Regions from separate parts of the Rummeliibacillus sp. TYF-LIM-RU47 genome, predicted to be linked through region 1. Evidence: a T-box and tRNA genes for the amino acid it is inferred to sense, from the RefSeq annotation. Region 1 holds a T-box; the other holds one or more tRNA genes.
What was found. A T-box is a leader RNA that pairs with one kind of tRNA and senses whether it is charged. The one in region 1 lies ahead of leuS (leucine--tRNA ligase), so its partner is inferred to be a tRNA-Leu.

Region 1 (14,782 bases):
ATAGCCGGGCTCGTTCTGATGGCCAATGCTGCAGCTGGTGTAGTAGGCAATCTTTTAGGCGGGTATGTCTTTGACAAATTTGGCGGCTTTAAGTCCATCATGATAGGAACAATCATATCCATTATTGGCCTTACGTGTCTTGTGTTTTGGCATGGCTGGCCGCATTATGTGTGGTTTTTGACATTGATAGGTTTTAGTGGTGGGATTGTATTTCCGAGTATGTTTGCTATGGTCGGAACAGCATGGCCAGAAGGCGGGAGAAAAGGATTTAATGCCATTTATCTCGCTCAAAATTTAGGGGTAGCATTTGGCCCAGCTCTTGCAGGTATTGTTGCAAAGCATAGCTTTGACTATTTATTTATTGCCAATCTAGCTATGTATATCGTCTTCTTCTTTGTGGCATTCACATATAAAGGGATTTCTACAGAATACGCCATTGCGCCTGCATCTGTAATAAGTGAAGGCTCAAAAGTAAAAGATCGTTCATCATTTTACGCATTGAGTATTTTGGGGATTGGTTTCTTACTTAGTTGGCTCGTCTATACCCAATGGACAACAACAATTTCATCTTATACACAAACATTGCATATTTCTCTGAACCAATACAGCTTGCTTTGGACAGCGAATGGTTTGCTAATCGTACTGGGCCAACCATTGATCAATCCGATTATTAAAAAAATGGGCGAACGGTTCAAGGAACAAATTTTTCTTGGTTTAGCTATTTTCGTCATTTCCTTTGTAGTGGTTAGCTTCGCGGGAACATTTAAAATGTTTTTAGTGGCGATTATCATTTTAACATTTGGTGAAATGTTTATTTGGCCGATTGTACCGACAATTGCCAGTACGTTAGCACCTAAGGGAAGAGAAGGGTTTTATCAAGGTATGGTCAATAGTTTCAGTGCTATAGGCAAAATGATTGGTCCATTCTTAGGCGGTGTTCTAGCAGACCAATATGGCATGAAGATTACGTTTTATGTATTAATCGGGATTCTGCTCATTGCTTTTATCCCATACATGCTTTATGATCGACCGTTAAAAAATAAACACAAAGTGGAAAAAGAAACGGTATAATTCATTGAATTTGTTAAATCTCTTGTCAATTACAGTATATTGAATTAGAATAGGATTCAATATATGTAATGACAGCGAATGGGAATAGTAGGTTGCACTTGATTTTTTTAGAGAGTTGGCGGTAGGTGAAAGCCAGCAAATCATTCAACTGAACTCGCCCAGGAGTCGCTATGGTGAACCATTGATAGCCATTGCCGTTAATCCGCGTTAAGGAATCAAGTTGAGTGTTTTACACTAATTTGGGTGGTACCGCGGGAGATATAGGCTCTCGTCCCTTTTATAGGGACGAGAGTTTTTTTATTTTCAAGAATATGAGTATGGAGGGTCAAGAATGAATTTTAATCATCAAGAAATTGAAAAGAAATGGCAGAAGTATTGGGCTGACCACAAAACTTTTAAAACAACAAATGAAGAATCGAAGCCGAAGTTTTATGCATTGGATATGTTTCCATATCCCTCAGGTGCAGGCTTGCATGTAGGGCACCCAGAAGGTTACACAGCAACAGATATCCTTTCACGCTTTAAGCGTCTGCAGGGTTACAACGTGTTGCATCCAATGGGATGGGACGCATTTGGTCTTCCAGCAGAGCAATATGCCCTTGACACTGGAAATGACCCAGCTGAGTTCACACAAAAAAATATTGATACATTTAGACGCCAAATCCAAGAATTAGGCTTTAGTTATGACTGGGATCGCGAAATCAATACGACTGATCCAAACTATTATAAATGGACACAATGGATCTTTATTCAGCTATATAAAAAAGGTCTTGCTTATATCGATGAAGTAGCAGTCAACTGGTGTCCAGCACTTGGCACAGTACTTGCGAATGAAGAAGTAATTGATGGCAAGTCTGAGCGCGGCGGACACCCTGTAGAACGACGTCCAATGAAACAATGGATGTTGAAGATCACAGCCTATGCAGATCGTTTGATTGATGATTTGGAAGATGTGGATTGGCCAGAGAATATTAAAGATATGCAACGTCACTGGATCGGTCGTTCTGAGGGTGCTGAAGTAGACTTCTCTATTAAAAATTCAGATAAGCAGTTCCGTGTATTTACTACACGACCTGATACTCTATTTGGTGCAACTTATACAGTCCTTGCACCTGAACATGCGCTTGTGGATGAAATTACAACTAAAGAACAGCGCGAGGCTGTAGAAACATATCTAGAAAAAGTCAAAGTTAAGTCTGATTTAGAACGTACAGATTTAGCGAAAGAGAAAACAGGCGTATTTACAGGTGCCTATGCAATCAACCCAATCAATGGTCGAGAAATACCGATTTGGATTGCAGATTACGTTCTAGCAAGCTATGGTACAGGTGCCATTATGGCAGTACCAGCACATGATGAACGCGATTTTGAATTTGCAAAACAATTCAACCTACCAATCATTCCTGTATTAGAAGGTGGCGACGTTTCTAAAGAGGCCTTTACAGGTGATGGCCAACATATTAACTCTGATTTCTTGAATGGATTAGACAAAGAAGAAGGCATTCAAAAGGCAATTACATGGCTTGAAGAAAATAAAGTAGGAGAGAAAAAAGTTTCGTACCGTTTACGCGACTGGTTATTCTCCCGCCAACGTTATTGGGGAGAGCCAATTCCAATCATTCATTGGGAAGATGGCACCATTACAACAGTAAAAGAAGAAGATTTACCATTAGTGTTGCCGAAAACAAAGGATATCCATCCATCAGGTACCGGTGAATCACCATTGGCCAACATTGATGAATGGGTAAATGTCGTAGATCCTGAGACAGGTAAAAAAGGCCGACGCGAAACGAATACAATGCCACAATGGGCAGGTTCAAGCTGGTACTTCCTGCGTTATATCGACCCGCATAATAACGAACAATTGGCAGACCCAGAATTATTGAAACGCTGGTTGCCTGTCGATATTTATATCGGCGGTCAAGAACATGCGGTGCTACACTTGTTGTATGCACGTTTCTGGCATAAAGTCCTTTATGATTTAGGGGTAGTACCAACAAAAGAACCTTTCCAAAAATTATTCAACCAAGGGATGATTCTTGGTGAAGGTAATGAAAAAATGTCTAAATCTAAAGGTAATGTTGTCAATCCGGATGATATTATTGAAAGCCATGGAGCTGATACACTACGACTTTATGAAATGTTCATGGGACCACTAGAAGCATCTATTCCTTGGTCTACGAATGGCTTAGATGGAGCGCGCCGCTTCCTAGATCGTATATGGAGACTCTTCATCAATGAAGAAACGGGCGAGCTTTCTGAAAAAATTCAAACATCAAATGATACAACATTAGAAAAAGTTTATCATCAAACAGTTCAAAAAGTGACGGACAACAACGAGCATATTCGTTTTAATACATCTATTTCTCAAATGATGGTATTCATTAACGAATGTTACAAAGCTGGTGTTGTGCCCCGTGAGTATGCAGAAGGATTTGTTAAGATGCTTGCACCAATTGCACCACATGTAGCGGAAGAGTTATGGGTAAAATTAGGCCATAACGAAACCATCACATATGAAGAATGGCCAACATTCGATTCATCTAAATTAGAAGATGATGAGATTGAAGTGGTTGTACAAATCAATGGCAAAGTTCGTGCTAAATTGATGGTTGCTAAAGATGCAGGTCGTGAAGAATTAGAGAAAACGGCGCTTGAAAATGATCAAGTACAAGAACAATTGGCAGGCAAAGATATTAAGAAAGTGATTGCTGTGCCAGGCAAATTAGTCAATATTGTCGCGAAGTAATTGGCGAAATAAAAACCTTCTTCCTAGTTGGAAGAAGGTTTTTTGCTAAAATAATCCAACATAAAAACGAAACCTTCTGTGACTAAATACGTATAATTAAGGACGAAAAAAATTTGAGAAGAGGTCTATAAATGGAATCACAATTTCCAAAGGTCCTTCGTTTCTTCACTCTGTTATGGTTGTTTACAGCGATAGGATTATTTGCAGGGGTTTATGTACCACAACCGATGATTTTGCCAATCAGCATAGTAACAGTCATCTTATTGATAATTGTTATGGTTAGCCGTGCTGCTCGGAAAGCGAGTAAATTCATTTCTGTGCTGTTTGCGTTTCTAACTGGCATTACGCTGTATAGTTTGCTGAATTTCTATATTGGAGCGTTAGGCGGAAAGCTTGTTTTGCTTATTTTTGGCTCTACTGCACTTATTTTTATCGTAGCTGGGCTCATCGGCTACAATACAAAACGAGATTTTTCTAACTGGTGGAAATTCTTATTCATCATACTCATCGGAATATTAATTTTTTCAGTGATTAATATCTTTGTAGGATTCAGCGATATGATGATGATCGTTCTTAGTGGAATTGGAGTGTTACTCTTTATCGGGTATACGCTTTATGATATGAACCAAATTGCAAAAAAGGTCATATCGGATGAGGAAGTACCGCTAGTGGCATTAAATTTGTATTTGGACTTCATTAATTTATTCACCAATCTACTGCGACTCATCTACCATCTGAAACGAATTTTTGATGATGATTAGTAGATTAGTTTTCGGGTAAGGAATTACTATTGACGGAAAAGGGCTGTGGAATATGAAATTATTGTTAATTATTATACTTTGTCTAGTCATCTTGTTTTTATGTTACGGCCCGCTCCCGACCGTTTTTATTCGCTTAAGCAAGCTAGGGATTTACAAGACCATTCCTGGAAAACAGATTGCGTTAACATTTGACGATGGACCACACGGAGTTTATACACCGCAATTACTGGACTTATTAAAAAAATATCACGTAAAGGCAACATTTTTTGTAGTTGGAGACCATGTGAGAAGAAACCCTCAAATTGTTAAACGGATGGCAGATGAAGGGCATACTATAGGTATTCATCATAATCAACATGTTTCCAATTGGTTAACTGGTCCATTAGAGCTGAAAAAGCAATTAACGCTGGCTAATCAGGCAATAGAAGAAGCGACAGGTGAACCGGTACAATTTTACCGCCCGCCTTGGGGACATTTTAATTTGTTTACATTATTCGTCGGAAAAACATATAAAAAAATCATGTGGTCCCATATTTTTGGCGACTGGAAAGTAGAAAAAGCACGGAATGGTTTGCTAGAAGAACTGAAGCAATATGCAAGTCCTGGTTCTATCTTTGTACTACATGATAATGGCGACACACAAGGCGCTGAAAAGGAGGCACCCTCATATATGCTGCGAAATTTGGAGCTTTTTTTAGAAGATTGTCACGAAAAAAATATAGAATTCATCACATTGAAAGATGTGTTGGAATAAGATGCTATGAATATTGATCAATTAATGCATTATTTAAGTCTTTATGGATATGTAATTCTTTTCATTTGTTTATTTTTCGGCATTGTCGGTATTCCTGCTCCTGAAGAATCATTGTTATTTTTGACAGGAGTTCTAATAAGTTATGGAAAGCTGTCAATGGCTCATTCGCTCATTTTTATAGAATTAGGTGCCTTCATTGGAATGATAGTAGCGTATCTTCTGGGCAAATACCTAGGGGCTCCTTTCATCAATCGCTTTGGTAAATATATTGGACTCAATCCAGAGCGGTGGGCGAAGATTGAAAACAAATATAATAAGAATGCATATAGAACAATTACTTTCGGTTTTTACCTACCGGGCATGCGTCAAATCAGCCCGTACTTTGCGGGAATAACCAATACGCCACTTAAGCCATTTATTCTTTTTTCTCTCATTGGCAGTATTATCTGGACAATGCCTTTTGTTTTGTTAGGTTATTTTACTGCGAATACGATTTATATTAATCCGGATTATGTACCATATTTAGGAATTATATTATTTATATTATTTATTGTTTATTATATTGTGAAAAAGATAATAGGACGATCTAAGAAAAATAAGTCAAGTAATGATTCTGATTAATGACTGTTTTTTAGTTAGAGAGAGCGGGTAATGACAGATAGTAAAGAAGGACAAATTCCCTTCAACCTTATCTTAAAAATCGTGCTATTTGAAAAGGGGTTCTTCGATATGAAAAAAATATTATTCTTTCCGCTATTGCGGATGCAATCCGGCCATCATCAAGTCGCAGATGCTTTAATGGACATGGTGAGGGGACGCAATGAAGAATATGAGATAAAGAAGATTGATTTGATTAGTTATTGGCATCCAGGATTAGAGAAAATGCTCTCTCGAAGCTATTTGAATTGGATTCGCCTATTTCCTAACTCTTATAATTTTATTTATAGTAAAAGATACTGTACAGCAAACCAGCCAAAAAAGTTCTATGAAAACCATTTTTTAAAGAAGATGGAGCAACTGATTGAACTAGAAAAGCCTGATGCTATCGTTTGTACACATGGCTTTCCATCATGTCTGATCAGCCGATTGAAAATGCAAGGGAAATGTGAAGTCCCTGTTATCAATGCCTATACAGACTTTTTTATTAATGGTATTTGGGCAAAAGAAGGCATCGATTTACACTTTGTACCGAGCAAGGAAGTGAAAGAGCATCTGATTCGTGAATTTGGTATCCCTAGAAAACACATTATTGTTACAGGCATACCCGTTCATGAGGAAATTAAAAAAGGGACAAGTAGAAATAAGAGAAATGATAGACCCCATATATTAGTAGCTGGCGGTAATAGCGGGCTTGGCGGGATATCGAGCCTGACTACTGAATTAAAAAAGCATCCTGAATTTCAATTTTATATTCTTTGCGGAAACAACAAAAAACTCTACGATGAAATTCATGGATGGAAAGAATCACATATTAAGCCGTTGTCATATATTAGTTCAAGAACAGAAATGGACAAGCTATATGATAAAATGGATGCCATTATTACTAAGCCTGGCGGTGTGACGATTAGCGAGGCTTTACGTAAAAAGCTTCCAATCATCGTTCATTCACATCTTCCGGGCCAAGAAAAAATTAATTTAGATTATTTAAAGAAACATAATCTTGTCGTTGAATTATCCAAAGAAATGCCTATTGAATCTCAATTAAATGCTATTTTAAATGATAGCCAAATATTGGGGGCATGTGCACGTTCAATAGAATGTTATGAGGATGAAATAGAATTAGAGCTAACAAGCCAACTACATGAAGTCTTTAAATGGCTTCTTGGCAATGGTAGGACATTACAACCTGCATTCGAATACAGCCCGACTCTTCAATGGGAGATGGTTAGAGGATAACCAAAATGAAAAGGCCTTAGCATGATATTCACTATGCTAGGGCCTTTTATGTTTGATGATCGGCTGAAGATGATAGAGAACTTCTTCGTCTTCCATTAATTTAAAGCCATTACGACCAGCTTTTTTAATGTCATAAAGGAGGGTGTCTGCTTTATGCATAAACTCTTCAATCTCATCATTCGTCTTAATCTCACCTCTATAGGCTCCTGCGCTGAATGTAAGTTGGTCTGATACCTTGGATGCTGCATTAGAAAGGTTGAATTGTTGAATATCCCTGAGGACTCGTTTATATATAATCACGATTTCCTCCGGTCGTTGATCAGGTATCAGCATGATAAATTCCTCGCCTCCCATCCGCGCAGCAAAAGAGTTTGTAGAGAGAGCTATATGATTTAATACTGTTGCCACACGAGCTAGCACCATATCCCCATAAGCATGTCCATAGTAATCGTTGTAAACCTTAAAATAATCAATATCAAGCATTAAAACGGTAAGTGTGTAAGGATGAACCCGTTCCTCAAGAGCAGCTTTGTATTGATGAAAGCCTCTTCTGTTAGCGATTTTTGTCAGTTCATCAGTTGCAGATAATCGTTGCAATTCTGTATTGGCTGCAGCAAGTTCATTTGCTAATTGTCTTGAGCGAGTAGTCTCCCTACATAAATATTTCTCTTGTTGAAAGGAAGTAATAAAGTTTTGATAATTAAAATGGGCTACAACAAGTAAAACAGGTGTAAGAAATATAGCTAGGTGCATCTCGAAGGTATATCGAATGTAAGGTTCATCTAAAGTAAAGTAGTTTAATATATATGCGATTACTGCTACGATCAACGGTGCTATAAAATAACGAAGACGCATAATAAAGAAACTAGCACAAATCACCAATGACATAATATAAGCAACTGTATGATGTTGATAATGAAAGTCTATTAGTGAGATACTTAAACTAAGGATCAAGAGCCAGCAAATATAGTAAGCCGTAATTTCTTCGAGCTGTTTATAATAGTCAAGGCTGCCATTTTGATTGAACTTTTTTGGATTTGCTAATAGTAAGACCATGAAATTGGAAAGAAACATTAAGCCATAGGGAATTATATAAACACTATGGTAATGGGGGTAACTCTTGAAAAAGAAATGGCACCAAACTGTAGCAAGCACTAGAGCTAAGCTTACCCACAGAAAGAATTTGGCCAGAGCGTACATGCGTTTGAAATTCTGCTGAGCTAATTGTTTATAGAAATTAGGATCATTTTCAAACGGAATAGAAGATGGCTCTTTTGGAGTCGTTTGCATGCAAATTATTCACCCCTTTAAAAATAATAATAATTTTGCATTCTTACTATAAGAATAGGCTTTAATAAGAGAGAAATAAAGAGGTAATTAATGTATATTCATATATTTAGTCAAAAAATTGACAAACAAGTGAATTTATTCATTATCTATCGAAAAATCAATAACTAAATAAAACCGAACTAAATGTAAAATTACATTTGTTCGGCTTTATTTTAATTATTTTCTATTGTGAAAAGTATTTTGTAACATTGGTGTCCAAGCCTCATCTTTCGTTTAATCGATGGATGAAGCTGCGCTCATTCCAGCTATTCGGCCTGTTACAAGTGCAGATGTAATATTATAGCCGCCTGTATAACCATGAATATCTAAGACTTCTCCACAGAAATAAAGCCCTACTTTCTTTTTAGATGCCATTGTTTTTGGTTCAATCTCTTTCACAGAAACGCCCCCGCCAGTAACAAATGCTTTTTCTAAAGGCTGAGTGCCGTTGACCAACATTTCAAAACCAACCAACTCATTTGCTAGGTGGCGTGCTGCTTCTGAGGAAAGTTCTGCTCCTGTTAGAGAATCGTCGATATTTGCCTTCTCCATTAAGAAGATCAGCCAGCGCTCAGGTACAATCCCTTTCCATGTATTTTTTAAAGCCTTTTTAGGCTCTTTTTTCGCCAAGCTTAATAGATACTGAAAAGCAGATTCTGCATTATAACCAGTTAGCCCAGCAATCCGAATTCGGACAGGCTTGCCGCCATTTTTCTTCATTTCTTTTACAACAAATTGGCTGCAACGCAAAATAGCTGGTCCACTTAAACCAAAATGGGTGAACAACATATCCATTTTGTGCGTTATAATAGTTTTGCCTTTTTTGTTTAAGACTGAAACTTCAGCGTCGCGAAGAGCTAGTCCTTGCAACTCTTTGCTTTTAATAAACGTCTCATTGGAGATTAAAGGGACTTCCGTCGGATATAGATCTGTTACAGTATGTCCCGCCTGCTCAGCCCAAGGGTAGCCATCACCAGTAGAACCCGTTTGTGGGACGGCTTTGCCGCCGACTGCAACTACAACCGCCTTCGCTTGCAGATCTGTACCATCTTTTAAGCGAACGCCTCTTATTCTTTCGGCATCCATCAGTAATTTCGCAACGGTAGTATCTTGGCGGATTTCGACTTGTAAGCGTGCTAATTCCCTAAGCATTGCCTCCACTACATCTTGGGCTCGATTGGAGACAGGGAACATGCGTCCATGGTCTTCCTCTTTCAAAGAAACACCTAGATTTTCAAAGAAAGAAATAATATTTTCATTGTTATAAACAGAGAAAGGACTATATAAAAAACGGCCATTGCCAGGAATATGTTTAATAATTTCATCAATCGGGAGTCGATTTGTGACATTACAGCGTCCACCGCCTGATATTGCAAGCTTTCTCCCTAATTTATGTCCTTTTTCTACTAAAAGAACTTTTTTATTCTCAGTGCCTGCAGCGATAGCGGCCATGAGACCTGAAGGGCCACCGCCAATTACGATTACATCATACATAAAATGGAACTCACTTTCTTTTTTTATATTTATTATACATGATAAAAGAAAACTATTTGAGTAATTGCATGGCGAGTTGTAAACTAACATTTAGGTTTATTATTTTAATGGGCAATAAAAGCCAATACGAAAAGTAGCGGCTCGAGAAATTGTCAATCAAAGCCCGGTTAAATTGGATGATTCCGAATTGGAAGGATTGTTGGGTAATATGTCTTCATTAATGAAAGGAACTGCCATTCTAACGATTGGTATGTTTTTATCGAAAGTCTTGGGCCTCGTTTATATTTTTCCGTTTTATGCGATTATTGGGCAGAAAAACGTGGCTTTATATTCGTATGCCTATGTTCCGTATACAATAATGCTATCTGTAGCCATCTCAGGCGCACCGATTGCAGTATCAAAGTTTGTAGCGAAGTATAATAGCCTTGGTGATTATGACTCAGGGCGTAAGCTTGTCCGCTCGGGCTTGCTTATTATGACCATTACAGGTTTTTTATCTTTTTTAGTTCTATATTTTATGGCTACTCCAATAGCGCATATGGTCATCAAAGATGAAGAACAAATCTTTAGTGTAGCTCAAATTGCGGGCGTTATTCGTTGGGTAAGTTTTGCATTGATTGTGGTTCCTTTCATGAGCTTAGTGCGAGGTTTCTTCCAAGGTTACGACCATATGGAACCAACTGCCATATCACAATTAATTGAACAAATTGTTCGTATTATTGTTCTCTTAATTGGATCTTTCTTAGTCATGAGGGTTTTTCATGGTACAGCGCAAACAGCTATTTCATTCGCTGTATTTTCTGCTTTTATAGGAGCTTTGGGTGGTTTGCTCGCCCTTTGGTATTACTGGCGAAAGTTTAAGCCGGAGTTTAATCTGAAGTTACAGAACAGCGTTTCAACAGGTCAGCTTTCTTATAAAAGTATCTATAAAGAAGTTGTGACTTATTCCATTCCGTATGTATTTGTCGGTATTGCCAATCCCTTATTCCAACTAGTGGATATGCTGACGTTTAATACAGCGATGTCTAATATCGGACTGGCAAAGGTATCGGATGATTATCTAGGAATGCTGAATTTTACAACGCAAAAGATTGTCATTATACCTGTTATGCTTGCGACAGGGTTTTCTATGGCACTTGTGCCGGCAATCACTAATTACTTTACAAAGAATCAGCATAATGCCTTAATCAATACAATGGATAAAACCTATCAAATTCTTTTATTTATCACGTTGCCAGCAGTCGTAGGTATTTCGATATTGTCTGCAGACATCTATCATCTGCTTTATTCAGAGAGCGCTGTTGCTTCAAGTATTTTAGCTGCTTATGCGCCGGTTGCCATTCTGTTTGCATTTTTCCAAGTGACGGCTGCGCTGTTACAAGGTATCGATTATCAAAAATGGATTGTCTTTAGTTTATTGACAGGTATTCTTGTGAAGCTATCTCTGAATATACCTCTGATTGAGGCGATGGAAACACAAGGCGCGATTCTTGCAACAGCTATTGGTTATATGGTGTCAATCGTTATTAACATCCTAGTATTGAAAAAAGCGTTACATTATAAGTCAAAAGTGGTTGTAAGAAGATCAGTGCTTATTATTCTACTGACGCTCATTATGGCTGCCTCTGTCATCGTTACACATAAGCTACTTGTTCTGATGTTTGGTGTAGCGCATTCTAAAATTGCAGCGCTACTGTATCTCATTGTATGTATTACAGTGGGTGGTCTCGTGTATGCCTTTTTATCGCTCCGTACAAAGCTTGCACAAAAGTTGTTAGGTGATAAGATTGCAAAAATTGCACGTAAATTTGGAATGTAGGAGAGAGTGTTATGCGTTTAGATAAATTATTGTCAAACATGGGTTATGGTTCACGGAAAGATATAAAGAAATTATTAAAAACAAAAGCAGTCGCTATCGACGGGGAAGAGGCCAAAGATCCTTCATTACATGTGGATCCTGAAAAACAGAGCATAACGGTGCTTGGCGAGCGTGTCATCTATCAGGAGTTCATTTACCTAATGATGAATAAACCGGCAGGCGTCGTCTCTGCGACAGAGGATTTATATGATCAAACGGTTATTGATTTGATTGATCCTTTTTATGCGCATTTCGAACCGTTTCCTGTAGGCCGTTTGGACAAAGATACGGAGGGCTTCCTTCTTATAACAAATGATGGATCTCTTGCACATCGATTGCTGTCACCAAAAAAACACGTGCCGAAAGTATACTATGCAACAATTGATGGCTGTGTAACCGAAGAAGATGTAGTGGCATTTCGCCAAGGTGTTGTATTGGAGGATGGTTACCAAACAAAACCGGGTGAATTAAAAATTATAAAATCAGGTGCTTCATCAGAAATCGAGTTAACGATATCAGAAGGAAAGTTCCATCAGGTCAAAAGAATGTTCGAAGCGGTGAGCAAAAAAGTAACCTATTTGAAACGTCTATCAATGGGGAACTTAGAACTTGATGAGAGTTTAGAAACTGGAGAGTATAGAGAGTTAACACCAGAAGAGATTGAACAGATTGATGGCTGGAACTAGTGAGTAATTTGTTTTTTATAAAAAAATAAACACCAAAAAGAATGACCAAGCGACGCAGCATGGTCATTCTTTTTTTTACGTAAATTTAATTTCATTCATAACATAAGACGAATGGCCATCAGCATATTGGCTCGGTTCATCGTCTATTCAACGAAAAGCGTGAGATCCAACTCGTCGAATCTTTCTAAGATGTCATTTTCACTTTCTTACGCGTCGTTGTCCATCTGCCTCGACTTGGGCTTTCGACCAAATCATTAAAGGCTAACACATTCAAATCTCTCTGAATGGTGCGAGGAGTGATGCCGAATTCATCGACAAGGTCTTGTGTAGTCACAGTTCCCTTACTGTGTATATACATGTACACGTCCTTAATTCGATTGAGCATCCGATCAGTTGTGTGTTTCAATATTGAACACTCCTTCATCTTAATTCTAAAAGACTAGCGGACGACAATAATTGCGAGGTATTCAGGCTCCTAATTTAGTTTGCCTTAGACATCCCCTTTTCAAATTGGTTTGTCAAAAGTTATTTGACAATTTCATTATAACGAATCTTTTAGTTGATTTCCAACCTTTTGTTTGATTTAAGAAGTTTGGCGCATACATAAATAGAGCCATAGGCGAACAAAAATATTAGAAAATGGAAAAAGGTTCGATTTTTGGTTTGTCCTATGTGTATACTCTCAAAACAGTGTAAAATATAGTTGGAATGTAAAGGAGGAATAAAAACTATGGAATGGTTACAAAAAGCACAGGAAAGACAAGATGAACTAATTGCAGAGTTGCAAGAATTAGTGAGAATCGAAAGTGTTTTGGATGAAAGTATAGCTACAGAGGAGATGCCTTTCGGTGAAGGGCCGAAAAAAGCGTTGGACTGGATGCTTTCACAAGGTGAGAAGCAAGGATTAAAAACAAAAAATATTGATAATATGGTTGGCTACATAGAAATGGGAGAAGGCGATGAATTAGTCGGTATTCTCTGTCATGTTGATGTAGTGCCAGCAGGAAGTGATTGGGTACACCCTCCATTTGGTGCTGTAGTAGAAGATGGCAAGTTATTTGGAAGAGGCGCCATCGACGATAAAGGACCAACAATGGCTGCATGGCTTGCGATGAAGATGGTGAAAGATGCAGGTATAACATTAAACCGCAGAGTCCGGATGATTGTAGGGTCAGATGAAGAGTCAGGCTTCCGTTGCGTTAAAAGATATGTAGAAAAAGAAGAAATGCCTACATTAGGCTTCGCGCCAGATGCAGACTTCCCGATTATTAATGCTGAAAAAGGAATCGCTGAGGTTTCTTTCCGTCAACAAGCTTCTTCAAAAGAAAACGAACAATTAATTTCGTTCCATGCGGGTCATCGTATGAATATGGTGCCGGATTTTGCTGAAGCCATTGTACGCAATATGCCTGAGGAGTCTGAAGTTATTTTTAATGCTTATTTAGCTTCATCACAATTGGAAGGATCCATCGAAAAGACAGAAGAGGGACATAAATTAGCAGTAAAAGGTAAATCAGCACATGCAATGGAGCCGAACGCTGGGATTAACGCTGCGGTAAAACTTGCTCAATATCTAAACACAGTGTTGACAACACCTCAATCTAAAGAATTTACAGGGTTCATCGTAACAGCTTTCGCAAATGAAACAAGAGGCCATGCGCTAGATCTTGCATTCACAGATGAAATGTCAGGCGATACAACGTTGAACGCAGGCATTGTGTCATTTGAAGAAGGAAAAGGTGGAAGAATAGATGTCAGTATGCGCTATTCAGTAACATATCCTTATGAAGAGAAAATCGCTGCTGGTAAGCAAGCGACTGCTAAACTTGGATTTGATCTAGTCGTAGATGATAATTCAGAACCACACTATGTAAAACCAGAAGAAGAATTAATTCAAAAGCTTTCTAAAGTATATGAACGAAATACGGGGGAGAAAGCAGAATTATTATCTATTGGTGGAGGCACATATGCACGTGAATTGCCAACAGGCGTAGCGTTCGGCATGTTGTTCCCAGGCGAACCAGACGTCGCTCACCAAGCAGATGAATTTGTAGTAATTGAAAATCTCGTAAAGGCTGCTGCCATCTATGCAGATGCAATCGTGGAGCTTGGTACGAAATAGTGATAGGAAACCTCCGTCTAATTTAGATGGAGGTTTTTTGGTTGTTGCTGAAATAGTTGTTT
Region 2 (14,782 bases), on a different contig from region 1:
CTCAAAGACGATGAGGTAGATAGGTTCGAGGTGGAAGTGTGGCGACACATGGAGCTGACGAATACTAATCGATCGAGGACTTAACCAAATTTCTTAAGAACCTTCAATTCACGTTTATCCAGTTTTGAAAGAACAAGAAAATTTTTTCTAAAAAAGTAGTTGACTTAATTAGAAAAAAGTGATATAATAATTCTTGTCTTTGAGAAATAACATGTCTAGTGATGATGGCAAAGAGGTCACACCTGTTCTCATGCCGAACACAGAAGTTAAGCTCTTTAGCGCCGATGGTAGTTGGGGGCTTCCCCCTGCGAGAGTAGGACGTCGCTAGGCTGTTGATTTTATTATTCCGAAGTAGCTCAGTTGGTAGTAGCATCTGACTGTTAATCAGAGGGTCGCAGGTTCGAGTCCTGCCTTCGGAGCCATTTTTTTGGAGAGTTGTCCGAGTGGCCGAAGGAGCACGATTGGAAATCGTGTAGGCGGGTAACCCTGTCTCAAGGGTTCAAATCCCTTACTCTCCGCCATGATTTTCAATACATATGGCCCCTTGGTCAAGCGGTTAAGACACCGCCCTTTCACGGCGGTAACACGGGTTCGAATCCCGTAGGGGTCACCATTTTCGGAGGATTAGCTCAGCTGGGAGAGCATCTGCCTTACAAGCAGAGGGTCGGCGGTTCGATCCCGTCATCCTCCACCATTTTAAGAACTTTATCAATCAAATAAGCATATATTATTATCGCGGGGTGGAGCAGTTCGGTAGCTCGTCGGGCTCATAACCCGAAGGTCGCAGGTTCAAATCCTGCCCCCGCAACCAAAATGGTCCGGTAGTTCAGCTGGTTAGAATGCCTGCCTGTCACGCAGGAGGTCGCGGGTTCGAGTCCCGTCCGGACCGCCATTTTAAATTATAATATTTAAAGTTATTATGGGTCGGTAGCTCAGTTGGTAGAGCATTAGATTGAAGCTCTAAGTGTCGGCAGTTCGATTCTGTCCCGACCCACCATAATAATTTTTGCCGGTGTAGCTCAGTTGGTAGAGCAACTGACTTGTAATCAGTAGGTCGAGGGTTCGACTCCTTTCGCCGGCACCATTCTGGAGGGGTAGCGAAGAGGCTAAACGCGGCGGACTGTAAATCCGCTCCTTCGGGTTCGGCAGTTCGAATCTGCCCCCCTCCACCATTCTTTACAGGGGCATAGTTTAACGGTAGAATAGAGGTCTCCAAAACCTTTGATGTGGGTTCGATTCCTACTGCCCCTGCCAATATAAAACCTTTAAATTTACATAACGGCGGCTGTGGTGAAGTGGTGAACACACCGGATTGTGGTTCCGGCATTCGAGGGTTCGATCCCCTTCAGCCGCCCCATATATAAAATGTAAAGATTAGGTTTTCCTTTAATACAATGGCGATTGTGGTGAAGTGGTTAACACACCGGATTGTGGTTCCGGCATTCGAGGGTTCGATCCCCTTCAGTCGCCCCATTTTGGGGTATAGCCAAGCGGTAAGGCAACGGATTTTGATTCCGTCATGCCCTGGTTCGAATCCAGGTACCCCAGTTATATATGCGGAAGTAGTTCAGTGGTAGAACATCACCTTGCCAAGGTGGGGGTCGCGGGTTCGAACCCCGTCTTCCGCTCCATATATTTTATAATGCCAAGGCGGCATAGCCAAGTGGTAAGGCAAAGGTCTGCAAAACCTTTATTCACCGGTTCAAATCCGGTTGCCGCCTCCATATAGTTAATTAAACTATATAAACACATCATGCCGGTGTGGCGGAATTGGCAGACGCGCACGACTCAAAATCGTGTTCCTTTGGAGTGTCGGTTCGACCCCGACCACCGGTATCATCACATCGTTTGCCAAGCGATGACTAAAAGTTCCTTACATTTGTAAGGAACTTTTTTGTATACATAAAATTGTTTCCACACCCTGTTATCAAATAAAGACAAATAAAAAAGTAGCAATGTGTATAATTGAATTAATTATTGAAACACTGTCTATCATTGATTTACTGAATTAGTGTGAAATAAATGTTAGAGAATACAAGCAAAAAATATTCCGAATATATTTGTGATATTACATTCTAATGTGGAAAAAGCAATCAGGATAAATAAGGAGTGATAAAGTGTTAGGATTACCCAAAGGAGAAGTTTTTCTAACTCCATGGACACAAGAATGGGAAAGAGAATTTTTATTAGAAAAAAGAAAATTCAAAAAGAAATTGGTGATAACATTGTGGAAATTCATCATATTGGTAGCACGGCTGTAAAAAAACTAAGTGCGAAACCAATTATTGATATTGCAGTGGAAATCAATGATTTTAACGAAGGTGAGAATTACGTTTCTTCCTTAGAAAAGATAGGTTATTCATATAAAGGGACAAACATTTTACCTGACAGACACTATTTCAGTAAAGGTGAACCAAGAACTCATCAAATCCATATGTATCAAAGTGGAAACAAATATTTACACGAACAATTGAAATTCAGAGATTATTTGAGAAACAATGACGAAGCAAGAATTGAATATGAACAACTTAAACTCAAATTATCGGAATTAAATAAAAGTAATAAACATAAATATGCAGAGGATAAGACTCATTTTGTTAAAACAATCTTAGAAAAAATTTAGTAGACGTTTCCCAAATGGCGACTAAACGTTTCTTACTTTTCTTCAATACAGTCCTTACATTTTTTTGATTATAAATTTTCACATCTTCGGGTTCTGGTATAATCAGGGTATTAAAGTAGTGAAGTAATAATTAAGGGAGTTTAAAGATGGAGCTATTAAACCAATTGAAGAATAACTCAAAATATTGGCTTCGTTTTGAACTAGGGCTTGTCGAACTAGAAGGCAAAGAATATTTTAAAGAAATTTATCATCGTATATTTTCTATTTTTGACTTTCTTTTTGATACGAAAGATACGATTATGTTTATTACAGCTATTAATGAATCTGTTGAATATAGTGGAAAAGATTTGCCTAATATACAACGTTTCCTTAAAGACAAAAAATTAATATATGGATTAAGTTGCAAAACAGTACCTTATGAGTTTGATGAAGAGGATATTGAAATGAGGACAACTCTATACAGTTTAAAGGTTAAAAAGGAGTCTATCCGTAGAGATTATCTTTTTCAAGCAATTAGTAATCAGGATTTTGCGAGAAAGCCTAGCATAATGGGAAATGTTTATTTGCTGAATTTATCACAGAATACATTATTGCACATGTATGATGACCGTGGATGTGATGTTTATGGTTTAAATAAAGAAAATCTATTGCCTTTATATCATAAATTTAGAAAATGGATCTTAGACTATAATCGTATACAAATTGACCATATTTTTGAGGAAGGGTTATTTAATTACTCTGAATCATCTACTGAAATGGAAGATAGACTTATAACCAATACATTTAGAGAAAATGAAACAGAGATTAATTTATATGGAGGCAATACATGCATAATTACTCATCAACTTGAAATACCACAAGAAGATGCAGAGAAATGTGTATATGAGATGAAACAAACAGGATTTAAAATTGAAATTGACAAAAATCAACTTGATTGTATTGTTCTTAAAGCCATAAAGACTGAAGCACTTGCAATGATTGATTATCAAACTGAATTGATGTCTTTATATTCAAAGAAGTATAACGGAAAGTATGAAGGTTGGTCAGCGAAAAGAGAACATTAATAAAAGTAAATAATAAGAACACATAATGCCAGTGTTTACTGCGTTTATGTGCATTATATTGTATATAAATTAGTTTGACGTAATTAAGAATAAAGCGAATTTGGAAGTTAGTAATTCCAAATTCGCTTATTTTATTTAGTATTAAAACTACTTAGCATTATTTTTTTCAGTAGCAAAATATAATAAGGAAAGTATAGAAGGAATTATTCCAATCCATAATGCAGTGCTCCATCCACCCATTGAGTAGGCCCAGCCGCCAATTGCCGATCCAATTGCACCACCAAAAAAGAACATTGCCATGAATAGACCATTCAGACGATTACGAACTTCTGGACTCAACGAGAAAAGCGCACGTTGACTGAGTACAAGATTTGCGGATACACCGGCGTCTAACAATAAAGATGAAATTACTAGTATAGCTATACCAATAGGTGAGTTAGTATGGATAATAATCGGTAATAAAAGAGAAATGACAACCGTAAGAAGTGCTATCCCAGTTGCAAGTTTCGTCACTCCACGATCTGCAATTCGCCCTGTAATAGGCGCGGCTACTGCACCAGCAACTCCGACAAGGGCAAATAATGCAACTTCTTTCTGAGAAAAATGAAATGATTGGCTAGTTAACAGTTGAGGAACTGTTGTCCAAAATAAACTAAAAGATGCAAACACACCTGCATGATATGCAGCCCGGCGACGTAATATTGGTGTTGTTCGTAACAAATACCACATAGATTTGAGGAGGGCTATATAGTGAGTGTCCGTTGAAGGCTTTCTTCTAGGTAATACCTTTGAAAGTACAATAGCCAAAACCATAATAGCTATGGCAGATAAAATAAATATAGCATGCCAGCCAAAAAAATCAGCAACTAGGCTCGACAGGGGGCGTGATAGCATGATTCCGAGTAACAGACCGCTCATGACATTGCCGACAACACGACCGCGTGACGAATCGGATGATAGATATGATGCAAAAGGAACAAGTACTTGCGCAGCAACCGAACCTAAACCTATGACAAACAAAGCAAATAAGAATAGAAATATTTGTTTCGTCATTGTTGTCATTACAAGGGCTACTGCCGTGATAAGTAAAGAGGAGACTATCAGCTTTCGGTTTTCAAGAATATCTCCTAAAGGCACGATAAACAATAAACCGACAACGTATCCAATTTGGGTTAACGTAACAATTAAGCCAGAAGTGTTTGCTGACAAACCGACTGATGAGCTAATTATCCCAACAAGAGGCTGTGCGTAATATAAATTAGCTACAATGATACCACATGCGGTAGCCATAAGAATGGTTAACCAAGTTGGAATCTTCTTTTCAATTGTTTGTTTCTTTAAATCAATCATTTAGTACAACTCCTTCTATGGAATATATATTGCTTAACAATAAACAATACCGTGGGTTAGATTCCCTCCATATTTGATTTTATTGTTTTCATTTTATAGTACTAAACGTACAGTTTATAAAATGATTAACCATATAATAAACTGAACGTTTAGTTTTGTAAATAGGGAATTCAAACTTTCTGTTTTAATATTAAATTGTTATACTGAACATACAGTTTATTAATTCCAAAGAAAGTTGGTAATTATGATGAATGGAAAAAGAGGCAGACCACGTAACTTAGAAGCACAAAAGTCAATTCTGTCAGCTTCTTATGATTTATTGTTGGAAAATGGGTTTCAAGCTCTCACAGTTGATAAAATCGCCAAATATGCTCAGGTTAGCAAAGCAACTATTTATAAATGGTGGCCAAACAAGGCTGCAGTAGTGATGGATGGTTTCCTTTATGCTGCCTCTGAAAGATTGCCTGTGCCTGATACTGGTTCGGCATACAATGATATTTTAACTCACGCTACAAATTTAACTATATTTTTGACGAGTCGTGAGGGGACGATAATTACGCAATTATTAGGTGAAGGCCAGTTTGATTCCGGATTAGCAGATGCCTATCGTGCTCGATATTTCCACCCCCGCCGACTTGAAGCAAAGAGTCTTTTGGAAAAAGGAATTCAACGTGGTGAATTGAAAAAAAGTATCGATATTGATATATGTATTGATTTAATTTACGGACCGATTTTCTATCGATTACTTGTGACTGGCGAACCATTAGATGAATCATATGTACGACAATTAATATTAAATGCTTTTGAAGGTATTCGTTCTTCCTAGAAGTATAGAATTAATCCAATAAACGTATTTTTTAATCTATATGATATCAGACTAATCAAAAACTACTGATCAGAGCAAATGGTAATGTTTTACTTTGAGAAGGCCAAGAGCAATCCAAAACTATTTGTGCGGACATCGTACACTTATAATTCCGTAAGAATTGAGAATCACTGGAGTAAATTAAAAGCCACGAATGTTGATAATCAACGTTTCGTGGCTTTTCTTATGAAAATGCAGTATCGACATATTTTCAAGTAATACTCAAGATCCTACTTAAATCGGTACTTCGTTGCTCTCTTTAGAAAGCTCGAAATAACCGGATAATTTTTCTTTTGTAAGTGAAATCATGTGCTCTAATTCCTGCTGCTTAGCTTCTAGGTCCATCAGATATTTCGAAAGTATTTCTGTTCGTTTATTTAACGTCTGAGTATATTTTGTAGGGTCTTCCCCTAATTGTATTTTTTCCATCACACAACCCTCACGAGTGAATTCTGTAATCTCTTCAAGTGATAGGCCTATCTTCTTTAGATTAGTCAGACACTGTATATATGATACTTCGCTCTCGGAGTAAGCCCGGGCTCCTCCTTCTCTTCGACTCGGACCTTTCAGAACTCCGATTTTCTCGTAATAACGCAATGTATATGGGGTTAAACCTGTTCTTTCTGACACTTGGCTAATGGTGAGCATGTGATGCATCCTCCTATGTAATACTGAATTGAAGTTATCATACACCTTAGAGCTAACTCTAAGTCAAGTATTTATAGTTTTTAAAATACCTTCTTGACTTCGAGTCGACTCTAATTTGTATACTGTAGCCATAATAATTTAGGAGGAATTGTATGACTTCTGAATGTATCATTAATCAATCTTTTTTAGATAAGAGATAATCAAGAGAGGATGAATCAACGTGGAAATTATTCCAGAAAACCTTACGTGGAAAGACAGTTACAAATTATATACAGGCTCTATCTTGCCTAGACCGATTGCTTTGGTCTCTACTATTTCAAAGGGAGGTATTTCTAATCTTGCGCCGTTCAGTAATTTTTGCGGGGTATGTCCTTCGCCATTTATGGTGGCCTTTGCCCCCTTGATTCGACCCGAAGATGGTACGAAGAAAGATACGACACTCAACATTGAAGAGACGGGACAATTTGTGATTAATATGGTTACGGAGGGTATTGTAACGAAAGTACATGATACATCCATAGAATTTGCGCCTGACATAGATGAGTTTCAAGAGACCGGTCTAACACCTATACCCAGCTCGAAAGTGTTGCCGTATCGAGTTAAAGAAAGTCCTATACAAATGGAATGTGTGTTAGAGAATATGCTGAAATTTGGAGAAGGTCCTGGATCATCAAACCTCGTTATTGGTCGTGTCGTTAAAATACACATTGAAGATACACTATACAAGGATGGAAAAGTAGATTTGTCTAAACTTAAGCCGGTAGGGCGCCTAGCGGGACCGTATTATGCGAAAATGTCAGAGTTATTTACTTTGAAGAGCTCCCAATGACGTTAAGGGAAATCATTTATAAATAAGCGATGAATAGGCGTTTCTTACATTTTGTAAGAAACGTTTTTTTATTTGACTTAAAAGTATGTCTACCTGATTTTAGTGAAGGAGAATTTAAAACGGTAAGGCAAACGAATTTACCATTACTAATCTGTTTAATAGTTAAAGGAAATCTGATCTTTATGTTGAGTTTTACCTGTATAAAAGGAACTGAATAGAAATTGACTTGTGGAGGAGAAAATTTTGCATATAAGTAAACCTAACCTCATTAAGTTAGATGAGATTGTAAACATCGATATAGAGGTAATCGGAAACGATAGTAGACGTCAGTCCATTAAAAAAGCTATCGATGAAGGGAGATGTATAGTAGTTAAAGATAATAATTCTATTGTTGGTTTTTTAATTTATGATACTCATTTCTTTGAATGTAGCTTTATTTCTTTAGTCATCGTTAAACTAACTGAAAGGCGAAAAAGGTATGCTACATCGCTTATTGAGTACTTTATAAGCATTGCTCCAACTAAGAAAATATTCTCTTCTACTAATCAATCAAATAAAAAAATGCAAAAAGTTTTTAAAGCTAATGGTTTTAAACAAAGCGGATTCATTGAAAATTTAGACTAAGGCAACGGGTAATGCTTTTTTCTTTTGGAATAACTTAAGTAGAACAATAAAGGAGATTATCACCAATAAGTCGTATATATAACTATTAAATGGGAGGGGGTAGCGTGTATCAATATTTTAATGGGGTAGTCATAAGAGAGGGAACAGATGGGATTCCTGCTGAAAGTGTTGAGACATTGTTTGAAGATGCGCGGGATGGGCAAGGAATACTCCAACTTGGCAAAAAGAGCAATATTCACATATTTTCAAAAACTCTACCTGCGCATTTACTGTTTGGAATCAAAATCAAATGATTGGTATGGTCAGAGCCCTTTCAGATCAAATTATGGCAGCTAACATAATGGACTTAGTCGTTTTATCAGAGTATCGCGGAAAAGGTATAGCTAAAAAACTTGTGGAGCTTTGTGTTCAAAAACTTCCGCATGGTGATTGGTTTGCCCATACTTCTGCAAACAATTTTAGCTTTTATGAAAAATGTGGTTTTGAGGTAAAAGATCTAACCCAAAAATGGTACATGCGCGTATTACGGCTATAAAGGCAAGGAAAGATCGGCATAGGTAAATTTATAGTATGTATTGTATAGAAAGGCAGTGTGGTTAATTGAGCGGTTATAAGGCAATGCTCTTTGATGTAGATGATACGTTGCTGAATCGGAATAGAGCAGTAGATAAAATGTTCTGCTTAGTTTTAGAAAAGTGTTATGAGGAAGTTGAACATTCAGTACAACAGCAGATGTTAAGGAAATTTAAGGTCTATGACAAAAGAGATTATGGTTATAGCGATAAAACAAAGGTTCTTGAATCATTCTTTGATAATTTCCCACCAAAATATAGATTGCCACACAGCGACATTCAAGAGTTTTGGAATAATCATTTTCCTCGTTGCTTTTCTATAGACCAACATACAATTGATATTGTAAATACTATTAAGAGACATATGAAAGTTGCCATTATTACAAACGGCTTGGCTGAGAGACAAAAAGCTAAAATAATGAACACCAATTTGAATAGTTGCTTTGAGATAGTAGTTATTTCTGAAGAAGCAGGCTTTAGTAAACCAGACAAGCGGATATTCGAAATAGCATTAAATAAGCTGAGTGTGCAACCGGAAGAAGTGCTATTTGTCGGAGATCACATCGAAAAAGATATTGGTGGTTGTCAAAGCGCAAATATAAAAGGCATCTGGTTCAATCCTTATATGCTTGAAAATGATACCGAAATAATACCAGACGCTGAAATAGATTCTTTGGATAGATTATTAAGTTACATAAAGTGAGAAACGGATTTGAATGTATTCTGTCTTTAATAACCTGTTGTTTTAAATATTGAAACTTCTTTTATTTGGGTATAAATATACTATCTACAAAAAAGGAGAGGAAGAAATGTCTAAAGTAAAGTTAGCAGTGATTTTCTACACAATGGGCGGTACGAATTATCAGCTTGCCAAATGGGCAAAAGAAGGGGCAGAAGAAGCAGGTGCAGAGGTAAGAATCTTGAAGGTTGAAGAGCTCGCACCTCAATCAGTAGTTGAGAATAATGAAAAATGGAAGAAAACAACCGAAATGATTAAGGATATTCCAGTTGCTAAGTCTGAGGATATTGAGTGGGCGGATGGTATTATCTTTAGTGTGCCGACACGTTTTGGAACAATGGCTTCTCAGCTGAAGCAATTTTTAGACACACAAGGCGGTTTATGGGCTTCAGGTAAAACTGTAAACAAGGTTGTCAGTGCCATGACCTCTGCACAAAACCCACATGGTGGCCAAGAAGCGACACTGTTATCACTTTATACATCGATGATGCATTGGGGAGCTATCATTGCAGCACCTGGCTACAGTGATCCTGTGCTATTTAAAGCAGGCGGCAATCCATATGGAACAAGTGTGACGGTCGGACAAGATGACAAAATGGTAGAAGATGTTGAAGCATCAGTTAAATATCAGGCCAAACGTACTGTGAACGTTGCACAATGGGTTAAGAATGGACAACAATAAAAAAGAAGCTAGCCATTATAAATTGGCTAGCTTTTTATATGCAATAAATATAAAGATTCACACATCCTAAATAAATAAAACTAAAAGTTCAATCAGCAATAAAGAACGTGTAAACTTTTAGATATCTAGTAAGGCTTTATCTATACATATATGAGTATTAACTTGTGCTACTTACTGCTCCAGAATATCGGAAAGGGAGAGACCTATGATGACTGAAAAAGAATTACTAAATTTAATAAACGACATGGCCAGTGATGAACATATCTACAAAGAGGAAAGTTTTACTAACGAAGATTCTCCATCATGGCTTGCTTATCGACAAGCAGAGGAATTAGAAGATATTACGATGATTCCTTATCTTGCCAATTTATTAGAGAAAACGAAAGATCGAGAAACTAGGATGCATATCTATTTTATACTTGGTAAAATTGGAACTAATACTGAGGAAAGGCATGTTGCTGATATTCTACTGAAAGGACTTGAAACAGAAACGAATAAATATGTGCTAGAGCAAATTCTAAATGCGCTTGCAGAACAAAGGAATGTAGAAGAATACTCAACCATTATTATTAAATTTCTCAATGATGACCGTTCCTCTATCCGACATACTGCTATTGAGGCATTAAATGGATGTAAAAATAAGATAGCTGAGGACGCACTCATTCAAATTATTTCAGAATCCTCAGATGAATATGATTTAATTTATGCAAGCAGCGTTCTTTCAGAGATAGGTTCAGATAGAGCTATTCCTCATCTTATAAATTTACTTAATCATCCTAAAGGTGATGTTAAATGTACAGCTATAGGGGCTTTAATTGAATTAGGAAACTCTTCATTACTTCCGGTTTTTTTAAAAGCCTTACAGGATAGGTCTGTTTATGTTAAAGGCTATGCCATGTTAGCGATTAATAGACATGGAAATGAAACTGCAATTCCAGCAGTAATAGAACGATTAAAGAGTATGTTAAAAAGAAAAAGAAAAATAGTAAGTGATGATCTAATCACAGGATTAGAGTTCCTTATACGTTACAAGGAAGACTATAAGGAGATCAGAGATTTATATGAATGGATAAAGAGCCGGAAAAGTGAAGTCCTCTTTGAGGAAGAAATGGACTGGATGAATACGCATAGCTATTCTGAAAATATTCACGATAAGGTGAGTAATCAAAACAAAAGCTAGCCTTATTAACAGGCTAGCTTTTTCTTATTGAGGCACAGGAGAAGGCTTTCCAAATAGATATCCTTGGAATAGCTGATAACCTTGTTGTTTTAACCATTCAAAGTCTTCTCGTTCTTCTACACCTTCTGCAAGGGGAGTAGTGCCTACTTCATTTGCTTTATGTAAAAAGGCCAGGGCTGTTTTTTGTTTTAATGGATCAGCCGCTACGCCTTGTACATATTTCATATCCAGCTTTATATAATGCGGTTTGAGAGCAGCTACTGAATCGATGGTATTAAAGCCTGCACCTACATCATCCAGTGCATATTCAAAGCCTCTTTCTTTATAATAAGTAAGTATTCTTTTTAGATGGTCTAGGTCTTCTACTTGCTCAGATTCCACTACTTCAAATACAAATTGGTGTGGTTCTATGCCTAGTTTTTTTGCAAGGGCCACAGTTGTTGCTAAACAGTGTTCAGGCGAGTAAATAGAAGTTGGAATAAAATTGATGAATACTTTCTTATTTATGGCGGCAGAGTTTTTAACTGCGTTCATTCTGCATAAGCGGTCCAGTGCATAAAGCCTGCCTCTTTTTTTGGCTGCATTAAATAGTTCATTTGGAAAAATCATCTGATCATTTTCATCTAGAAATCTCGAAAGAATTTCATAGGCATATGTTTCTTCATTTCTATCAACAATTGGCTGGAAGTGGCATGATACTCTTTCGTCTTTTATCACATTATCGACCCAATCACTATTTAAATATTGATCGATAGCAGAAAGAGCTTGCCATGCTTGTTGATCTACTCGAAAGGTAACCTCTTCTGGTGTCATATGGTGATAGAAGAAGTCCATTAACTCTTTCACACCACTTTCACCTACTAGCAATGCATTTTCAGAAGCACTTAGTTTTATCTTTCTTCTTTTCAAATGATTGATGACTTCTTCACGCATCGCAATATTACGGGTGCCTTCAAGCTTAAATTCATATTCTAACTCATTTATAATACAGCTTTTACACGGCAAATTGCCCACCATCCTCCTATATGTAGTAATTCCTCAGAACTATCATACTCAATTATTTCGCAGATGTATGATAAGTGCAATGTATTTTCTCTATGGAGATAGTAATAATCTAAAAAGAGCCCATCTCAGGCTCTTTTGTATTACTTTTTATTCGTTTGTTGTGTTTTGTTGTGGTTGATACTATTGTTTTTATTTTTTGCCTTGGAATCAAACTCAGGACCGAACTCTTCATTAATATTGTCATTTGGATTATTGTTATTGCTGTTGCTGACATTGTGGTCTGTGCTTTGATAGACATCAAAAGGATTATGAGTTCTCGTATTGATTGTTGCTTTGTTGTTTTTGCTCATAACTAGTCACCTCCTCGTTTTAATGTGTACAAAACAGTGAGATTTATGTGTATAATTTTTCCTCTATTTGCCGAGCATAGGGAAAAAACGATGGAGGGATTCTATGCAAGCGAGTACTGATTCTAAAATTCTTTTTTGCTATAATTGCGAAACAAAAACGATTTTTCATCATCAAGACCTGAATCGACACAGCTATGTTGAAAGTCATTGTGCCAATTGCGGTTGGCTAGAATGGCAAAATAGAGCGGTAGAGCGCGAGAAGGATAAATGGATTATATATAATAAAGAACAAGGTATTGGCATCGAAATAGTGGATATTCCTGAAACAGGAGAATGGAAGCGAAAGAGTGTGTAGGAGCAGGCGATGTCCTGCTTTTTTGTTTTGTGAAGCGAGTGGTTTTGTAGCCAATTTGCCTGTTTATTGCTAAAGTAAAGAAGAAATTACTTGTTTAGGAGCTGCAATGATGAAAATACGTCCAAAACGTTTACAAAAGGGTGATACAGTTGGTATTATCGCGCCATCTAGCCCACCGAATATTGAAAGGTTAACTAAAGCCCTCGATTTCCTCGAAGAACTCGGCTTGCGATATGTGCTGGGCAATACGATCCAACGCCGGGAGCATTATTTGGCAGGCACAGACCGAGAACGTGCCGCTGATTTGCAAGAGATGGTAGAGGATCCAACAATCAAGGCCATATTCTGTGCAAGTGGCGGTTATGGAGCAGCTAGAATAGCAGATCGAATCGATTACTTACTATTGGAAGAGAACCCTAAGATTTTTTGGGGCTTTTCAGATATTACATTTTTACATACAGCAATTGGTATGTATGCGGATCTGGTTACTTTCCATGGTCCGACACTGTCTAGCATTGGACGCGAACAAGTAGCAGAGCGTACAAAGCTCATGTTCAACCAATTGTTTGAGCCTGCGGAGATTTACTATGATGAAAGTATATCGAAACTTACGACCATTTCAGGTGGGCGTGCGCGAGGTGAATTGACAGGCGGCAATCTGACCTTGCTTGTAAATAGCTTGGCAACGAAATTTGAAATCAATACTGATGGCAAGATATTGTTGATTGAAGATATCGGGCTGGAGCCAGCACAAATTGACTCACTTTTAAATCAGCTGAAACAAGCGAGGAAGTTTGAAAGAGTTGCCGGCATTGTAGTTGGCGACTTTGTCGAAACAAATCAGCGGGAATATGAAGATTCACCGACTTTTCATGAGTTATTGGATAGTTATTTTGGCCATATGAATATTCCTGTTGTGAGCGGTTTTAAAATAGGTCATGATGAGCTAAATGTCGGCATACCTTTAGGAGTAGATGCAATATTGGATGCGGACAATAAAGAGTTGGCGATTTTGCCAGGGGTGGAATAGGCAGAAAAAGATCGGACTTTCTATTGGAGGAAGCCCGATCTTTTTTATAGTTGAGATTAATTTCACCCATCATCAGCATGCATTTTTAGGAAGGGGAAATAAAGCGAATGAAGAGACAGGTGAAGAGATTGCAGCGGGGCGATACAATTGGCATTATCGCACCAGCAAGCCCGCCAAATGAAAAGTTCTTGAATAAATCCTTAGAGTTCCTCCAAGAACTTGGTTTGGATTATAGATTTGGGGATTCACTCTTGAATGTAGACGGCTATTTGGCGGGGACAGATGACGAGCGCTTGAACGACTTGCACCAAATGTTTGCGGCACCTGATATTGCCGGTATTTTTTGTGCTTGTGGCGGTTACGGTACTGCACGGTATGCCGACCGAATTGATTTTGACTTGATATCGCAAAATCCTAAAGTTTTTTGGGGCTATTCTGATATTACATACTTACATACCGCTATCGGAAAATATGCTGATATAATGACATTCCATGGCCCTATGCTTGCATCTGATGTAGGCAAAGGTACATTTCAAGAGAAATCTGCGGAAATGTTTCAGCAATTATTTGCTCCGAGTATACTTCACTATGATGACACATTCGGTCCTATCCAAACATTTATGCCTGGTCAATGCCAAGGCGAACTCACAGGCGGCAATCTGAGTTTGCTGGCCAGTAGTATAGGAACACCTTATGAGTTGGAAACGTTCGGCAAAATTTTATTGATTGAAGATATAGATGAGGAACCGTATCGAGTAGACGGTATGCTGAACCAGCTGCGCTTGGCGGGGAAACTGCAGGGAGTAGCGGGTATTATTATTGGTGATTTCTCGCATGCTGAGCCGAAAAGAAAAGAGTCACAGACA

Region 2: it encodes a tRNA-Leu, which carries the amino acid that the T-box ahead of leuS (leucine--tRNA ligase) is inferred to sense. The anticodon was not compared.

The regions. Positions count from the first base shown of each region.
Region 1 is NZ_VVIR01000001.1:2,186,548-2,201,329, reverse strand. It holds gene F0527_RS11040 (MDR family MFS transporter) at 1-1,071, shown strand, start outside; T-box leader at 1,137-1,350, shown strand; gene leuS (leucine--tRNA ligase) at 1,403-3,820, shown strand; gene F0527_RS11030 (Bax inhibitor-1/YccA family protein) at 3,952-4,581, shown strand; gene F0527_RS11025 (polysaccharide deacetylase family protein) at 4,634-5,335, shown strand; gene F0527_RS11020 (DedA family protein) at 5,342-5,956, shown strand; gene F0527_RS11015 (MGDG synthase family glycosyltransferase) at 6,065-7,231, shown strand; gene F0527_RS11010 (GGDEF domain-containing protein) at 7,268-8,521, opposite strand; gene F0527_RS11005 (BaiN/RdsA family NAD(P)/FAD-dependent oxidoreductase) at 8,795-10,054, opposite strand; gene F0527_RS11000 (putative polysaccharide biosynthesis protein) at 10,263-11,873, shown strand; gene F0527_RS10995 (pseudouridine synthase) at 11,885-12,598, shown strand; gene F0527_RS10990 (DeoR family transcriptional regulator) at 12,783-13,004, opposite strand; gene pepV (dipeptidase PepV) at 13,329-14,720, shown strand.
Region 2 is NZ_VVIR01000002.1:37-14,818, forward strand. It holds partial or broken rRNA gene F0527_RS11270 (23S ribosomal RNA) at 1-88, shown strand, start outside; rRNA gene rrf (5S ribosomal RNA) at 215-330, shown strand; tRNA gene F0527_RS11280 (tRNA-Asn) at 346-422, shown strand; tRNA gene F0527_RS11285 (tRNA-Ser) at 430-521, shown strand; tRNA gene F0527_RS11290 (tRNA-Glu) at 539-613, shown strand; tRNA gene F0527_RS11295 (tRNA-Val) at 619-694, shown strand; tRNA gene F0527_RS11300 (tRNA-Met) at 735-811, shown strand; tRNA gene F0527_RS11305 (tRNA-Asp) at 816-892, shown strand; tRNA gene F0527_RS11310 (tRNA-Phe) at 922-997, shown strand; tRNA gene F0527_RS11315 (tRNA-Thr) at 1,009-1,084, shown strand; tRNA gene F0527_RS11320 (tRNA-Tyr) at 1,089-1,172, shown strand; tRNA gene F0527_RS11325 (tRNA-Trp) at 1,181-1,254, shown strand; tRNA gene F0527_RS11330 (tRNA-His) at 1,282-1,357, shown strand; tRNA gene F0527_RS11335 (tRNA-His) at 1,398-1,473, shown strand; tRNA gene F0527_RS11340 (tRNA-Gln) at 1,477-1,548, shown strand; tRNA gene F0527_RS11345 (tRNA-Gly) at 1,557-1,631, shown strand; tRNA gene F0527_RS11350 (tRNA-Cys) at 1,650-1,724, shown strand; tRNA gene F0527_RS11355 (tRNA-Leu) at 1,756-1,836, shown strand; partial or broken gene F0527_RS11360 (GrpB family protein) at 2,118-2,623, shown strand; gene F0527_RS11365 (DUF3885 domain-containing protein) at 2,770-3,687, shown strand; gene F0527_RS11370 (MFS transporter) at 3,835-5,037, opposite strand; gene F0527_RS11375 (TetR/AcrR family transcriptional regulator) at 5,285-5,863, shown strand; gene F0527_RS11380 (MerR family transcriptional regulator) at 6,137-6,550, opposite strand; gene F0527_RS11385 (flavin reductase family protein) at 6,771-7,379, shown strand; gene F0527_RS11390 (GNAT family N-acetyltransferase) at 7,623-8,003, shown strand; partial or broken gene F0527_RS11395 (GNAT family N-acetyltransferase) at 8,108-8,564, shown strand; gene F0527_RS11400 (HAD family hydrolase) at 8,622-9,278, shown strand; gene wrbA (NAD(P)H:quinone oxidoreductase) at 9,385-9,996, shown strand; gene F0527_RS11410 (HEAT repeat domain-containing protein) at 10,205-11,176, shown strand; gene F0527_RS11415 (EAL domain-containing protein) at 11,201-12,190, opposite strand; gene F0527_RS11420 (hypothetical protein) at 12,322-12,531, opposite strand; gene F0527_RS11425 (hypothetical protein) at 12,635-12,886, shown strand; gene F0527_RS11430 (S66 peptidase family protein) at 12,996-13,916, shown strand; gene F0527_RS11435 (S66 peptidase family protein) at 14,024-14,782, shown strand, end outside.